Regions from separate parts of the Micromonospora sp. NPDC005087 genome, predicted to be linked through region 1. Evidence: riboswitches for the same ligand, from Rfam matches in the RefSeq annotation. Region 1 holds a riboswitch; the other holds the start of a gene.
The links. Region 1 has a riboswitch for cobalamin ahead of ACFYPS_RS22015 (ribonucleoside-diphosphate reductase subunit alpha). Riboswitches for the same ligand answer to the same signal wherever they lie in the genome.
Positions count from the first base shown of each region.

Region 2: linked by a shared signal. The riboswitch ahead of ACFYPS_RS34135 (acyl-CoA thioesterase) and the one ahead of ACFYPS_RS22015 (ribonucleoside-diphosphate reductase subunit alpha) in region 1 are both predicted to bind cobalamin.

Region 1 is NZ_JBIALB010000009.1:210,298-215,741, reverse strand. It holds gene ACFYPS_RS22030 (ferritin-like domain-containing protein) at 1-409, shown strand, start outside; gene ACFYPS_RS22025 (TraR/DksA C4-type zinc finger protein) at 476-829, shown strand; gene ACFYPS_RS22020 (ribonucleotide-diphosphate reductase subunit beta) at 886-1,881, opposite strand; gene ACFYPS_RS22015 (ribonucleoside-diphosphate reductase subunit alpha) at 1,923-4,256, opposite strand; cobalamin riboswitch at 4,456-4,673, opposite strand; gene ACFYPS_RS22010 (GH92 family glycosyl hydrolase) at 4,851-5,444, opposite strand, start outside.
Region 2 is NZ_JBIALB010000032.1:11,855-17,298, reverse strand. It holds gene ACFYPS_RS34145 (zf-HC2 domain-containing protein) at 1-487, opposite strand, end outside; gene ACFYPS_RS34140 (sigma-70 family RNA polymerase sigma factor) at 575-1,141, opposite strand; cobalamin riboswitch at 1,377-1,591, shown strand; gene ACFYPS_RS34135 (acyl-CoA thioesterase) at 1,788-2,234, shown strand; gene ACFYPS_RS34130 (LysE family translocator) at 2,238-2,864, shown strand; gene ACFYPS_RS34125 (DUF2306 domain-containing protein) at 2,927-3,586, opposite strand; gene ACFYPS_RS34120 (response regulator) at 3,685-4,347, opposite strand; gene ACFYPS_RS34115 (sensor histidine kinase) at 4,344-5,423, opposite strand.

The DNA of each region.
Region 1 (5,444 bases):
CTTCGTCGACCTGCTCTCGTTCCTGGAGCAGAACGCGCCGGACCCGGTGACCCGTCGCGTCTGCTGGCTGGCGATGCAGGACGAGCGACGGCACGTGGTGTTCGGCATGGCACACCTCGAGCACCAGGCGACCGTGGACCCCCTGCTGCGGGACCGGCTCCGCGCGGCCATCCACCGCCGCCACGACGCGCTCGTCGACACCGCGGGGCTCAACGCGGACGTGTTCGACGCGTTGGTGGTCCTCGCGGCCGGTGGCTGGCACCCCGACGACGTGTCCGCCGGCTTCGAGCGGGTGCAGAAGCTGCAGCACGTGATGGATCAGGGCCGGCAGCGCCGGCTGGTACGGCTGGGTTTCCGGCCCGACGAGGCGGCGGCGCTCTCCGCCCTGCACACCCGCAACTTCATGTAGCGGGACAGCCACCGCCGAGGCGTCCGCCCGGCCGACCTGGGCCACCCGCAGTACGGTTGAGCGGCCATGAACAGGGATTTCAGCTCGATCCGCGCGGAACTGCTCCACCTACGAGACCAGAGCCGGGCCCAGGCCGAAGCGTTGGACAGCGATCTGCGGAGCCTCTTCGAGGCCTCCCGGTCGTCCAACGCCGACGATGAGCACGACCCCGAGGGCAGCACCATCGCGTTCGAACGGGCCCAGCTCACCGCCGTCCTGGACGCGACGCGCCGACGCCTCTCCGAACTCGACGTCGCGCTGCGGCGGGTCGAGGCCGGCACCTACGGCGTGTGTGAACGATGCTCCCGCCCGATTCCCGCCGAACGACTCGCCGCCCGCCCCTCAGCGAGCAGGTGTGTCGGCTGCGCCAGCCGGACCTGACGCACCGCCGGGGGGCGACGACGGCGGAACCGGCCCCCGTCGCCCCCGGCGGTGTTCTAGAAGTCGTCGTCGAACGCGACGGTGCCGCTGACCCCGACCTGGTACGCCGACACCCGCCGCTCGAAGAAGTTGGACAGCTCCTGCACGTCCTGCAGCTCCATGAAGGCGAACGGGTTGGCCGACCCGTAGTGCGGCGCGATCCCGAGCTGGGCCAGACGCCGGTCGGCGACGTGCTGGAGGTACTCCCGCATGTCGGCCAGCGTCAGGCCGGGCACCCCGTGGCCGAGCAGGTCCTCGGCGAACTGGACCTCGCACTCGACGGCCTCGGTGAGCATCTGGCGGACCTGCCCGGCGAGGTCGTCGTCGAACAGGTCGGGTTCCTCGCCGCGCACGGTGTCGACGACGTCGAACGCGAAGGCCATGTGCATGGACTCGTCGCGGAACACCCAGTTGGTGCCGGAGGCGAGACCGTGGAGCAGGCCGCGAGAGCGCAGGAAATAGACGTACGCGAACGCGCCGTAGAAGAACAGTCCTTCGATGCAGGCGGCGAAGCAGATCAGGTTGAGCAGGAACCTCCGCCGGTCCTCGCGCGAGCGCAGCTCGCGGAGTTCGCTCAGCGAGTCGATCCAGCGGAAGCAGAAGTCGGCCTTACGGCGGATCGAGGGGATGTTCTCGATGGCGGCGAAGGCGGCGAACCGCTCGCTCTCGTCGGGCACGTACGTGTCGAGCAGGTTCAGATAGAACTGGACGTGCACCGCCTCCTCGAACAGCTGCCGGGACAGGTAGAGGCGACCCTCCGGGCTGTTGACATGCTGGTAGAGGTTGAGCACGAGGTTGTTGGCGACGATGGTGTCGCCGGTGGCGAAAAACGCGACCAGCCGGCTGACCAGGTGCCGCTCCGCGGGGGAGAGCTTGTCGAGGTCGGCGAGGTCGGCGTGCAGGTCGACCTCCTCGACCGTCCAGGTGTTGCGGATGGCGTCGCGGAACCGGTCGAAGAAGTGCGGGTAGCGCATCGGGCGGAGGGTGAGGTCCATCCCGGGGTCGAGCAGCATGTGCGTGGTCCTCGTGTCGGTGGCGGTGGTGTCGGCGGCGGTCACTGGCAGGCCTCGCACGACTCAGGGTTCTCCAGGGAGCAGGCCAGCGCCTCCGGGTCGGTCGCCACGGGTGCGCCGAGGGCGACGGTGGCGGGTGCGACGGTGGCCTGCTGGATCCGGGTGGCCGGGCGGGACCGCAGGTAGTAGGTCGTCTTCAACCCGGCCTTCCAGGCGTACAGGTACATCGAGGAGAGCTTGCCGATGGTCGGCGAGGCCAGGAACAGGTTCAGCGACTGCGACTGGTCGATGAACGGCGCGCGAGCGGCGGCCAGGTCAATCAGCGCCCGCTGCGGCAGCTCCCACGCGGTGCGGAACAACTCCCGCACGGCGGCGGGTAGCTCCGCGATGTCCTGCACCGACCCCTCGGCGCGCTTGATCGCCGACCGGACCGGCTCGGTCCACAGGCCACGGGCCTTCAGCTCGCGTACCAGAGCGGTGTTGACCTGAAGGAACTCCCCCGACAGGGTTTCGCGCTTGAACAGGTTGGACACCTGCGGCTCGACGCACTCGTAACAACCGGCGATCGAGGCGATGGTCGCGGTCGGGGCGACCGCCACCAGCAGCGAGTTGCGCAGCCCGTACGCCTCGACCCGCTCCCGCAGCGCGGCCCAGCGCGCGGTCTGCGTCCCCTGAACGCCCCACAGGTCGGGCTGCAACTGCCCCCGCGCTGCCCGCGTCTGCCCGTACGCCGGGTGCGCGCCGAAGCGCCGCGCCAGATCGGCGGAGGTCTCCAGGGCGGTCAGGTACAACTCCTCGCTGACCCGGGTGGACAACTCCCGCGCGGCTGGCGAGTCGAACGGCAACCGCAGCGCGAAGAACACGTCCTGCAGGCCCATCAGCCCGAGCCCGACCGGCCGCCAGCGGGGGTTGCTCGCCGCCGCCTGCGCGGTCGGGTAGTAGTTGATGTCGATGACCCGGTCGAGGAACGTGACCGCGGTCCGGACCGTGGCGCGCAGCCGCTGCCAGTCGATGACGCCATCGGTGACGTGAGCGGCCAGGTTCACCGAGCCGAGGTTGCACACCGCGGTCTCGGCGTCGCTGGACACCTCGACGATCTCGGTGCAGAGGTTGGACAGGTGCACCACGTTGCCCGGTTCGGCGGTCTGGTTGCACAGCCGGTTGGCGGCGTCCTTGAAGGTCATCCACCCGTTGCCGGTCTGCGCCAGGGTGCGCATCATCTTCCTGTATAGCTCTCGCGCCGGGACCTGCCGCACGTAGCGGCCCTGCGCCTCGGCCTCCCGGTACGCGACGTCGAACCGCTCACCCCACAGGTCGGGCAGTTCCGGCACCTCGTTCGGGTCGAACAGCGACCACACCTCGTCGGCCTCGACCCGGCGCATGAACTCGTCCGGGATCCAGTTGGCCAGGTTGAGGTTGTGGGTGCGCCGGGCGTCCTCGCCGGTGTTGTCCCGCAGTTGCAGGAACTCCTCGATGTCCGGGTGCCACGGCTCCAGGTAGACACACGCGGCGCCCTTGCGCCGCCCGCCCTGGTTGACCGCGGCGACGCTCGCGTCCAGCGTGCGCAGCCACGGCACGATCCCGTTGGACTGCCCGTTCGTGCCGCGGATCAGCGCGCCCCGGGACCGGACCCGGGAGTACGCGATGCCGATGCCGCCGGCGAACTTGGACAGGTTGGCGACCTGCGCGTACCGCTGATAGATCGAGTCCAAATCGTCGCGCGGGGAGTCGACCAGGTAGCAGGAGGACATCTGGGTGTGCCGGGTGCCGGAGTTGAACAGCGTCGGCGAACTGGGCAGGTAGGCGAGGCTGGACATCAGCCGGTAGAAGTCGACCGCCTCGTCCGGCGTACGGGACAGCCCGCAGGCCACCCGCAGCAGCCAGTACTGCGGCGTCTCCAGCACCAGCCGGCTGGTCGGGTGGCGAAGCAGGTACCGGTCGTACACCGTGCGCAGGCCGAAGTACTCGAACCGCAGGTCGCCGTCCGGGTCGACGGCGTCGTCGAGCGTCCGGCCGTGCGCGGCGACGAAGGCGGCGGTCTCGTCTCCGATCAGTCCCTCGGCATGGCCCATCCGGATCGCCGTGCTGAACGAGGTGACGCCCTGCCGGCGCACCTCCTTGTCGACGTAGCCGGCCAGCAGCCGGGCAGCCAGCCGCGAGTACTGCGGCTCCTCGCCGATCATCTCGGCCGCGGTCTGGATGGACAGCCGGTCCAGCTCCGCGGTCGTCGCGCCGTCGTAGAGGCCGCTGATCGTCCGGGTCGCCACCCGCAGCGGGTCGACGTCGGTCAGGTCGTCGGTCCACCGCTCGACCGCGCGGACGATCTTGTTGACGTCCACCGGTTCGCTGGCGCCGTCGCGCTTGCGGACGTGCATCTGCGTCCGCCGCCGGCCCGGCAGGTCGGTGTCGCCGCCGGTCGGGACCACCTGGGTGACTGTCACCACTCACTCCTCGCGAGTTCGAGACCTGATGGCCCTCGGACGCGAGGAGACAGACACCGGCGGACGCCACGCCGGGCGTGGGTCAGGGGGCGTCGGCCGTCCCACGCGGCGTCGGGCCGCCGCCCACCCGGGTGCGGGTGCACGGCGCGCTGGCAGGTCTTCGGACTCGTGGGCACGACCGGGCTCGCCGGTCTCCTACTGGCCGTCGCTTCCCAGGCCGCTTGGCGGCCCAGTGCTGATGACGGCGGTCGTTCCCACTCACCGCTGCGGGGCAGTCCCGGAATTCCACCGGGTTCCCTCTTGCCTCGACCACTGCAGACGAGCGGCCGAACCAGCTGCGTCGACACCATATATAGGGACGACGCCGTTGTCACACCCCACATCTCGGGTATGGGCGTGTCGGCGGTCGAGTCAGTGACGACGGTCACCGGCCCGGACGCCCCCGCCGGGCGGGGTCATGGTCGACGCTAGCTGCGCGCGGGGCGGGCCGTGATCCGGCCCGCCCCGCGCGTTACCGCTACCGCCGACTCAGTTCGTGACGGTGAAGGGCAGCGCGACCCGCGTCACCGACTCGGCCCCCGCCAGCGTGATCACGGTCGAGCCGGCCTTCGCCGCCCCGGGGACGCTGACCGTCGCACCGGCGATGACACCGTCACCATTCGCGCGCACGGTGCTGACCGCGAGGCCGTCACCGAAGCTGACCGTGACCGCCTCGTTCGGAGCGAACCCGGCGCCGTCGACCGTGATCGACGTACCGTGCGGTCCCGCGGTGGTCGTCAGCGCCGCCTGCGGATCGTAGGTCGGCTTCTCCTGCTGACCGGTCACCTGGACGGTGGCCGTCGCCGGCGTCCGGGAGGACGCGCCGGTGGCGGTGACGGAGTACCGGCCGGGCTCGGCGTCACCGGACGTCGCGACGGAGGCGCGTACCGCTCCCGCCGCGGACGCCGCGACCTTGACGGTCCGCGCCGGACTGGTGCCGAGAGTCACGGTCACCTGCTCACCGGCCGCGAACCCGCTGCCGTCGACGGTGACCGCGTCACCGGTGGTCACGGTGGCCGACGCCGACACCGCGATCGCCGGCTGGAGTCCGCCCCGCGCCACGGTCACCGTGAAGGTCGCGGT
Region 2 (5,444 bases), on a different contig from region 1:
TGCCGACGAAAGCGCTCAGGGTGGGCAGCAGCCCCGTGGTGGGCGTGCGCCGCACCGCGACGAACAGGAAGCCCGCACCGATGGCGACGTTCCACGCCGCGGACTCATGCCACAGATGTCCCGACCCGATGGCACTGGCATGGTCGTGACCGCCGGACGGGCCTCTACCGATCTGCGCCAGGCCCAGCACCAGTTGCAGCGCGCCGACGAGTCCCAGCACGGCACGCAGGGTGAGGGCGAGTCGCTCCCGGAACCGCGTCAGGGAGGGTGCGGGTGACGGCAGTACGGCGAGGATGCTGTCGGTGAGGTCGCCCGCCGGGGCGCTGAGGGTAAGCCGGGACCGGCGGGTCACCGCCGCAGCCTGCTCGAACCAGCGTCGACAGCCCGCGCACCCACCCAGGTGGGCGTCGGCGTCGTCCTGCTCGGCGGACGTAGCCTTGCCATCCAACTGCGCCGACAACCCCTCACGCCACTGCTCGCACCCCATGTACCGGTAGTCGGCCGTCAGGGCTTCCTGGTTCCCGCGATGGTCCGCGACGTCGCGTCTGCGTCCCTGGTCACGCTGTCGTAGCCGTCAGGTGGCGGTGCCACCCCGCTTGCGCCGCGTGGACAGATCACCACCGTTGACTGCGGCGACGAGGTCTTCCCGGGCCCGGACCACCCGGGACCGGATGGTGCCGATCGGGCAGGCACAGACCTCGGCCGCCTCGGCATAGGGCAGGCCGAGAATCTGGGTGGCGACGAACGCCTCCCGGCGATCCGGTGCCAACGTGCGCAGGAGTTCGGTGAGCACGATCTCCCCGTCGAAGGTGCCGCCTTGTGCGTCCGGGGCGTCGTGCCACTGCGACAGCGGCACCGTACGCGGACGCGCCGTCGCGGCCCGCACATGGTCGACGGCGACCCGCCGGGCGATACCGAGCAGCCACGTCTGGGCGGACGAGCGCGCGGCGAACGACGGCAGCGACCGCATCGCGCGGAGGTACGTCTCCTGCGCCAGGTCGTCCGCCTCGCCGGGTGAGATCAGCGCGGCGAGGAAACGCCGGACCTGCTGCTGCGTGGCGCGGATGAACCGAGCTGCCGCGTCCTGGTCGCCCCGACCCGCCGCGAGGGCCCACGCGGTAATTTCGTCACCATCCGTCACCTGGTACCTCCGTGTCCGGTGCCGCCGGCGTCAAGGGCTACGACATCCCGGCCAAACAATACGACGGGTTGTAGTAGGTGGCGGCGTACGCGCCAGGTACGTGGTGGTCGACGCCCAGGACGAGGGCAGTTGCGTGCGGTCAAAGAAGACGACGAATTTGAATATCTTCATCATGTGGATGACGACGCCCGCTCTGCCTCGCGGTCGCGTTGGCTGGGCTGCGTCGCGGACCCGCTATGCTCCTGACGGCGCTGGTTCGCCCGGTCGTGACTGGCTGGGCGTCGTAAGAGGGAACCTGGTGTGAGTCCGGGACTGCCCCGCAGCGGTGAGTGGGAACGACCGCCGTCATCAGCACTGGGCCAGAGGCCTGGGAAGCGACGGCCAGTAGGAGACCGGCGCAGCCGGCCATGCCCGCGAGTCCGAAGACCTGCCCGTGCCGCGTACACAACCGTGTGCGCTGCCGTCGGCCTCGCGGGTGGGCTGAGCGGGTGACGTGCCGCGCGCGCTGTGCGTGGGTGCGTGCTCGTCAGCGTGTGTCCGCGTTCCGACGGTGTGGTTTCCCGAGGGACGGACTACCGCTGTGCACGACACCGCCACGATCGCCGGCCGAGCGCCGTCGGCCTCACACCTGACCCTGTCGCAGATCATGGATCAGCACCACACCAACCTCATGGGTACGGTGCACGGTGGCCGGATCCTCAACCTCATCGACTCCGTCGCCGGGGTGGTCGCCGCCCGCCATTCCGACGGACCGGCCGTCACCGCCGCCATCGACGAGACCGCGTTTCTCCGGGCGGTCCGGGTTGGCGACGTGGTCCATGTGGACGCTCGCATCACGTGGGCCGGGCGCAGCTCGATGGAGGTTGCGGTCAAGGTGACCGCTGACCGGTGGGACCGGGCGGTGCCGCCCACCGACGTGGCCACCGCGCACCTGGTGATGGTCGCCATCGATGACAACGGCCAGCCGCGTACGGTGCCGCCGCTCCTGCCGGAAACCGATGGTGACCGGCGCCGGTACCGAGAGGCGGAGATCCGCCGGGAGCACCGGTTGACCCTGCGGCGGGCGCTGCTTGACGGCGCCGGGGAGGGCTGAGACGTGCTCGGCCTCTCCGTGCCGGCGCTGGCCGGCTACCTGGCCGCGATCGTCGTCCTCATGGTGACTCCCGGCCCGGACATGATGTTCGTGCTGGCCAACGCCACCCGCTACGGCACTCGCGCCGGGGTGGTGGCCGCGCTCGGCGTCGCCGCGGGGGAGGCGGTGCACGTGGCGGCAGTCGTCTTCGGTCTCGCCGCGGTGATCTCAGCCTCGCCGGTGCTGTTCACGGCAATCCGCTGGCTTGGCGCGGCATACCTGATCATCCTCGCGGTGCAGGCCCTGCGTGGCGCCGGCACTTCGGCTTCCGGTGCGTCGCAGCCGGGTGGTCGTGCCGGGCGCGCCTTCCTGCGTGGACTGGTCACCAACCTGCTCAACCCCAAGATGATTTTGTTCAGCGTGGCGTTCCTGCCCCAGTTCGTCGATCCGGCGGCGGGCAACACCACCGCCCAGCTGGTGCTCCTTGGCGCGCTGTTCGTCACGGTGCAGCTCACCGTCGACATCGCCTTGGGCGCGGGCGCCGGGCGACTCGCCGGCCGGCTCGCCGACGGCCGCTGGTCGCGGCGGATCAACCGAGTCTGCGCGGTCGCGTTCGTCGCGCTCGGACTACGACTGGCGGTCGGCTCGTAGCGGCGGCAGCGATGCGGCCGGCGGATTCGGCTCGTCCCCCCCGGGGTCGCCGTCGGACGATGTCATCGGGCAGCAGCACGCGGCTGACGAGCCGGTCGAGACGGCGTTGCGCGAGCCGGACGACGCAGGTACCACTCGGCCACGGCAAGGTTGATCAACCAACCGGCGAGCACCAGGCCGGCGCGAACGTTCCCATCGGGCTGTTCGCCGGTCGCGACAAGGTACGGCGCGTGCGTGAACGCCTGGGTGCCGGCCCCGAGGCCGATCGCGTAGCCGCGCACCATCCAGCGGCGGTGCAGTGCGAAGTGCCGGCGTAGCGCGGCGGCGAGGCCGAGCAGGATCGAGCCGGCCATGGCCGAGCCGAAGACGAGCCGCATGCCGGCGAGCACGTCGTTGTCATGGGCCGGAAGGTCGTACGCGAACGCCATCCAGACGCCGGAGAGCGCGACCGTCAGTCCGCAGGGGACAAGCACCCGGCCGGCGAAACGGTGCCAGCGGCGACGGCGCAGGCCGGGTACGAACTGGAAGGCGCCGAGAGTCGTGTAGACCACCGCGCCGACGATGTGCAGCACCACCGGCAGCGGGTCGGCGACGAAGCGAGCGTTCGCCGGGGTGACCTCCGGTCCGGTGCCCAGCTCGGTGAGCCGTCCCGCACCAGCGATCATCGGTATCAGGCCCAGCAGGATCAACGCGGCCGGTAGCCGCCACTCGCGCATCGTCATGCCATCGATGGTGGACGCGGCACCCGCCCCGGCTCATCAGCACATGGGCCGCAATCGGGCCGGCCCATGGTCGTACGCCGTCGTCGTACTTGTGCCGGTCACCAACGCGTCCGACAGCGGTTGGTCTCGTACGCCCACATCGCCACCTCGACCCGGTTACGCACACCGAGCTTGGTCATCAGGCTGGTGATGTGCGACTTGACCGTGCTCAACGTGATGTAGAGCTCGTCGGCGATCTCCTTGTTGGTGCGTCCCCGCGCGACGGCGACCAGTACCTGCTCCTCCCGGTCGGTGAGCGCCTCGATGGGCTGCTTCGGCGGCGCGGCTGGACCCGCGTCGGCGAACGCCTTCAGCAGCCGCGTGGTGACGCTCGGCGCGATCAGCGCATCCCCGTTGGCGGCCGCGTGCACGGCCTGGCTGAGCAGGTCGGGGCCAGCCTCCTTGAGCAGGAAGCCGCGGGCGCCGGCACGCAGTGCCGCGTACACGTACTCGTCGAGGTCGAAGGTCGTGATGACGACCACCGCGAGCGGCTCCGGGACCGATGGCCCGGCGAGCGCCCGGGTGGCCTCGATGCCGTCCATGCCGGGCATGCGAATGTCGAAGAGACACACGTCGGGGCGGAGTCGCTGGGCGAGCTCGACCGCCTGACGGCCGTCGCCAGCCCCACCGACGACCTCGATGCCGGGCTGCGTGTTCAGGATGATGGTGAGGCCGGTACGGACGATCTCCTGGTCGTCCGCGACGAGCACGCGTACCGTCACGCGCCGGCCCCCTCGCGCGGGAGCACGGCCGTGACGGTCCACCCACGGTCGCGATTGGGGCCGGCCTCGCAGGTGCCGCCGAGCAGGTCGGCGCGCTCCATCATGCCCACCAGGCCGAAACCGGGCGAGCCGGTCGGGCGGGCGGCGCCGGCCTCGCCGTCGTCGCTGACCCGCAGGCGTACGGAGGTGTCGTCGGCCGCGACGCTGACCTCGATGCGGGTAGCGTGGCGGGCGTGGCGACGGGCATTGGTGACCGACTCCTGAGCCAGGCGGTAGAGCGCGGAGCCGACCGTGGGCGGAAGGTCGCCGAGATCGCCGCGGAAATCCACGTCGACGGCCGGCCCGGTGCGGAAGCGGCCGGCGAGCCGCTCGATGTCGGCGACCTGCGGGCTGGGTCCCAGGTCGGCGGGCTGGTTGCGGCGCAGGACGCGGACCATCGCGCGCATCTCGGCAAGCGCACGGGACGCCTCGGCCTCGATGACGCGGAGCGCCTCGACGGCGGCGCCGGGCTGGCTCGCCGAGGCGGCGATGCCGGCCTGGGCGCGGATCGCCATCGCCGACACGTGGTGGGCCACCGTGTCGTGCAGGTCACGGGCGAGCCGCTCGCGCTCCAACAGCTTCACCTGATCGAGCTCGCGCAGCAGGGCGGCGGCGCGGAAGCGGATCGCGGTGCCCAGCGTGGCGGCGGCGAACATCACCGCGAAGCCGGCGACCAGTTCGCCGCCATTGATAGAGCCGGCCAGGCCAGCGGCGACCACCTTGGCGACCACGAAGAACGAACCGATCACGGCATCCCGGCCGGAGCCCCAGCGGAACATTGCGGAGACCAGCAGGACCAGGAAGCTCGCCGTGAACATCTGGCAGGCATCGCCGGGCAGCACGAATGGGCCGACCGTCGTGAAGCCGAACGCGATCGCCACCATCGCGAGCGGCTCCGTACGCCGCCACAGGAGTGTGGGCAGCAGCGCGAGCGCGACGACGACGCAGCCCACCCGCCACGGCAGATCAGGCCGGAAGACCCCTTCCACCACGATCGCCGGAGCCAGGACGGCGATCAACGCCCAGTCGCGCCACACACGGGACGGAGCATGTGGCAC